Regions from separate parts of the Luteimonas sp. A482 genome, predicted to be linked through region 1. Evidence: predicted binding sites of a transcription regulator. Region 1 holds the regulator's gene; the other holds the start of a gene.
The links. Region 1 encodes FliA, which starts transcription of late flagellar genes. Its sites were predicted from a motif close to TAAAGTTTNNCNNNCNNNGGCCGATAA; they were not measured.
Positions count from the first base shown of each region.

Region 1 (2,393 bases):
GGCGTCTTCGCTGACTTTGACCACGTGCTCCAGGCGCAGGCAGGCCTCGCCCAGCGAGGCGCCACCGGTGCCGGTGCCCAGGGTCTGTTCGAGCTCGCGTGCAAGCCGCACCAGCCCCTGCACCAGCGGCTGGCTGCGCCACTGGATGAGCTCGTCGACATTGCTGCGCCAAGCGTCGTCGTCGGCGTCCTCGAGCGCGGCCAGGGCCGCGTGCAGGCACTCGATCAGCGCAGCGCGCTCGGCGCCCGGCACGATGGCGGCGGGCGCCGTGCTCATGCGGTGGCCCCGAGGCGTTCGAACACCTTGCCCAGCTTGTCGCCCAGCGTCGCCGCGGTGAACGGCTTGATCACGTAGCCGTTCACGCCGGCCTGGGCGGCCTCGATGATCTGCTCGCGCTTGGACTCGGCGGTCACCATCAGCACCGGCGTCTTGGCCAGGGTGGCGTCGGCGCGGATCGCCTTGAGCAGGTCGATGCCGGGCATGCCGGGCATGTTCCAGTCGGTGATCACCAGGTCGAACGGACCCTTGCGCAGTTCGACCAGCGCGGTGGTGCCGTCGTCGGCCTCGGTGGTGTTGAAAAAGCCCAGGTCGTTGAGCAGGTTCTTGACGATGCGGCGCATCGTCGAGAAGTCGTCGACGATCAGGATGCGGATGTTCTTGTCCATGCGGACCTCATGTGGTGCGTGTGTGGGGGTTGCGTGCCCGATGGCTCAGGGCAGGTAGTCGTCTTCGTCGTCGCCGGCGTCGCGGCGCCAGTCGGCCAGGCGCGCGCGCAGGCGCACCGCGGCCTGGCCGTGGATCTGGCAGGCGCGCGATTCGCTCACGCCCAGCACCGCGCCGATCTCGCGCAGGTTCAGCTCCTGCTCGTAGTACAGCGACAGCACCAGCCGCTCGCGCTCGGGCAGGCCGTCGATGGCACCGGCCAGCGCGTCGCGGAAGGCGCCCTGTTCGAACTCGCGCGCCGGATTGGCACTGCCGTCGCCGGCCAGCCGCGGCTCGCCATCGTGTTCGTCCATGTGCGCGTCCAGGCTGACCAGCTGCCCGCGCGCGGCGTTCTCGACCATGGCGTGGTATTCGTCCAGGCCCACGCCGAGTTCGGCGGCGACCTGCTGCGCGGTGGCGGGCTGGCCGGTCCCCTGCTCGATCCGGCGGGTGGCCGCGACGATGTCGCGATAGCGCCGGTGCACCGAGCGCGGCACCCAGTCGCCGCGGCGGATCTCGTCGATCATCGCGCCGCGGATGCGGATCGAGGCATAGGTCTCGAAGGCCGCGCCCTGGTCGGACTGGAAATTGCGCGCCGCGTCGATCAGGCCGAGCATGCCGGCCTGGATCAGGTCGTCGATCTCGACGCTGGCCGGCAGGCGTGCGGCGAGATGGTGGGCGATGCGGCGCACGAGTTCGCCGTGCTTCTCGACGACCTCGGCGGCCGATCCCTGCTGGTTGGCACGGTAGCGCGCGGTCGCGATGGCGTTCATGCGGCGGCCCCCCGCGCGGCGGATCCCGGCGTCGACACCAGGCGCTCGAGGAAGAACTCGACGTGGCCGCGCGCGCCGGGCGGCGACTGCCACTGGCGCGAGCGCCGGGCGATGTCGCGGAAGGCGATCGCCGAGGGCGCCGACGGAAAGGCGTCGACCACCGCGGCCTGGCGCTGCACCGCACGCCGCAGCCATTCATCGCGCGGGATCGCGCCGAGGTAGTTGAGGGTCACGTCGAGGAAGCGCGCACTCACGCGCTGCAGCTTTTCGAACAGCAGCCGGCCCTCGGCCGGGTCCTGCACCTGGTTGGCCAGCACCTGCACCCGGCTCACGCCGCGCTCGCGGCTGAGCACCTTGATCAGGGCGTAGGCGTCGGTGACCGAGGCCGGCTCGTCGCAGACCACGACGATCACGTCCTGCGCGGCCTGGCAGAAGGTAAGTACGCCATCGGCGATGCCGGCGGCGTTGTCGACCACCATCACGTCCAGGTCCAGGTCGAGCTGCGAGAACGCATGCACCAGGCCCACGTGCTGGCGCGGCTGCAGTTCGGTCATGTGGCGCTTGCCGGACGCGGCCGGCACCACCAGCAGGCCGTTGCCGGCATCCATGACGGTATCGCGCAGCTCGCAGCGGTCGGCGAACACGTCGGCCAGGGTGAAGCGCGGCGACAGGCCGAGCATCACGTCGACGTTGGCCAGGCCCAGGTCGGTGTCGAGCAGCAGGGTGCGCTGGCCGGCATTGGCCAGGGCGGTGGCCAGGTTGACCGAAACCGAGGTCTTGCCGACGCCGCCCTTGCCGCTGGCGACGGCGATCACCCGCACCGGGCCGCGGGCACTGTCGGTGGTGGAAACGGGCAGGGTGGGGTCAGGCGACTGCATGGCGATCCTCGGTGGCGAGGGGGTTATCGGCAGCACGGTG
Region 1 is NZ_JBSVRO010000001.1:15,651-18,043, forward strand. It holds gene ACW5DW_RS00075 (protein phosphatase CheZ) at 1-276, opposite strand, end outside; gene cheY (chemotaxis response regulator CheY) at 273-665, opposite strand; gene ACW5DW_RS00085 (RNA polymerase sigma factor FliA) at 711-1,475, opposite strand; gene ACW5DW_RS00090 (MinD/ParA family protein) at 1,472-2,353, opposite strand; gene ACW5DW_RS00095 (flagellar biosynthesis protein FlhF) at 2,340-2,393, opposite strand, start outside.

Region 2 (2,393 bases), on a different contig from region 1:
CCGCCGACGCCGTGCTGGAGGGCAAGGCCGCCGCGCCGAACGCTTCCAACGTGCGCGAGGAAGAGTTCGCCGAGGGCCAAGGCAAGCCGGGCCGCCGCGCGCCCGCGAAGAAGGCTGCCGTGGCCGAGGCGACAGCGCCGGTTGAGGGCGCAGCGCCGGTCGAGACGGCCGATGCGACAGCTCCGGCCGAAGCGGCAGCGCCGGTCGAGGGCCAGGAAGCCCCGGCGCCGGACGCGACTCCGGCAGCCTGATCCGGCGGCAAACGCGACCGCGGCGCCCTGCCGCGGTCGACCGGCCGGCCGGTCACCCGCCTGCGCGAGCATGAACCGCCCGCGGCAGCGGCGTGCCGCCGGACATCTTTCGAACAAATCCGAGGTCCCCCAATGGAAATCACCGCTTCCCTGGTCAAGGAACTGCGCGAGCGCACCGGCGCCGGCATGATGGAGTGCAAGAAGGCGCTCACCGAGCACAACGGCGACGTCGACGCAGCCGCCGAAGCGCTGCGCAAGTCCGGCCTGGCCAAGGCCGACAAGAAGGCCAGCCGCATCGCCGCCGAAGGCCGCATCGTCAGCGCCCAGGACGGCGGCAAGGCCGTCCTGGTCGAGGTCAACTCCGAAACCGACTTCGTCGCCATCGACGACAACTTCAAGGGCTTCGCCGAAGCCGTCGTGCAGGCCGCGCTGGCCTCCGGCGCCGCCGATGCCGAAGCGCTCAAGGCCGCGAAGCTCGCTTCCGGCGAAACCGTCGAGGAGGCCCGCGCCGCCGTCATCGCCAAGGTCGGCGAGAACGTGCAGGTCCGCCGCGTCGCCTCCATCGACTCCGCCAACACCGTGGCCGCCTACGTCCACGGCGGCAAGATCGGCGTGCTGGTCGAGCTCAAGGGCGGCGATGCCGACCTGGCCCGCGGCCTGGCGATGCACGTCGCGGCGATGAACCCGCCGCACAACAGGCAGTCCGACGTGCCGGCCGAGTTCGTGGCCAAGGAAAAGGAAATCGAGCTGGCCAAGATGTCCGAGAAGGACCGCTCCAAGCCGGCCGAGATCCTGGAGAAGATCATCGGCGGCAAGATCGCCAAGATCGTCAACGAGGTCAGCCTGTACGGCCAGCCCTACGTGCTCGACACCGACAAGACCGTCGAGGCCGTGCTCAAGGCCGCCGGCGCCGAAGTGGTCGGCTTCCAGCGCCTGGCCGTCGGCGAGGGCATCGAGAAGGTGGTCGAGGATTACGCCGCCGAAGTGATGAAGCAGGCCGGGCTGGCGTAAGCCACCACGCCACGCCGCAACGCCGAAAGAAGCCGCGGGGAACCGCGGCTTCTTTCGTTCCGGCGCGGTTGCACTGGCGGTGGCCAGGAAAGCTCTGGGCAACTGTCATCTCAAGCGTAAACGAGAGAGGGGCCCCGCGGGCCGTTGAAACCCGCGTCCCGCCTTCGCGGCAATGGGGATCAACAGGGAGTTGTTCAGGCCTTCCCTAAGGAATCGGCCGTGGTTGCCGATAACCGGTCCGGGAATCCCTGGTCAGGTTGCGATGCACTCCGAACTTCAAGCCGTGCTGGCCCATTGTCGCAACCTGCCGTCGCCGCCTGCGATCGCGCTGCGCATCATCGACCTGGCGCAGCAGCCGGATGCCGACCTGGACGCGACGGCCGACGTCATCGCCAAGGACAGCGCGCTCAGCGCGCGCATGCTGCGCATCGCCAACTCGCCGCTGTACGCCAACCGCCGCCAGGTCGCGACCCTGGGCCAGGCGCTGACCCTGCTCGGCCTCAACGCCACGCTGAGCCTGGCCCTGGGGCTGTCGCTGAGCCGCAACCTGCGTGACGCGCAACCCGGCGACGAGCAGGGACTTCTTTGGCGGCGCAGCGTGCTGTCCGCAATGGCGGCACGCCTGCTCGGCGAGGAGGTCGGGCTGGCGCGACTCGAGGAACTGATGCTGGCCGGTCTGCTGCAGGACATCGGCGCGTTGGCTCTTCTGCAGGTCCGGCCGGATGCCTACCGCGAGCTGCTGCGCGCCGCCGAGGGTCCGGACGACCGGCTGCGCCGCGAGCGCGAAGCGCTGGGCGGCGACCACGCTGAAATCGGAGCGTGGATCGCGAACCTCTGGAACCTGCCGGGCTACCTGCAGCAGGCGATCCGCGCCAGTGAATCGGCTGCAGGCGACGGCAACTGCTTCCATGACTGCATCGCCGCTTCGGGTTTCGTGGCCGACGTGTGGCTGGCGACCGACGAGCACCTCACCCGGAGTGCGCGGCAGCGCGCGATGGCCGCCACCCGCGACCGGCTGGGCCTGGACCAGGCGCGGTTCGACGTCCTGATCACCCGCATGTCGGACGCCCTGCCCGACATCGCGTCCCTGTTCGACGTGCACGTCGTGCAACCGGAACATCTCGACGCCAT
Region 2 is NZ_JBSVRO010000002.1:480,216-482,608, reverse strand. It holds gene rpsB (30S ribosomal protein S2) at 1-251, shown strand, start outside; gene tsf (translation elongation factor Ts) at 384-1,262, shown strand; gene ACW5DW_RS10765 (HDOD domain-containing protein) at 1,525-2,393, shown strand, end outside.
Region 2: ACW5DW_RS10765 (HDOD domain-containing protein) is a predicted target of FliA. The motif match lies at 1,469-1,495, and genes of this name have one in related genera.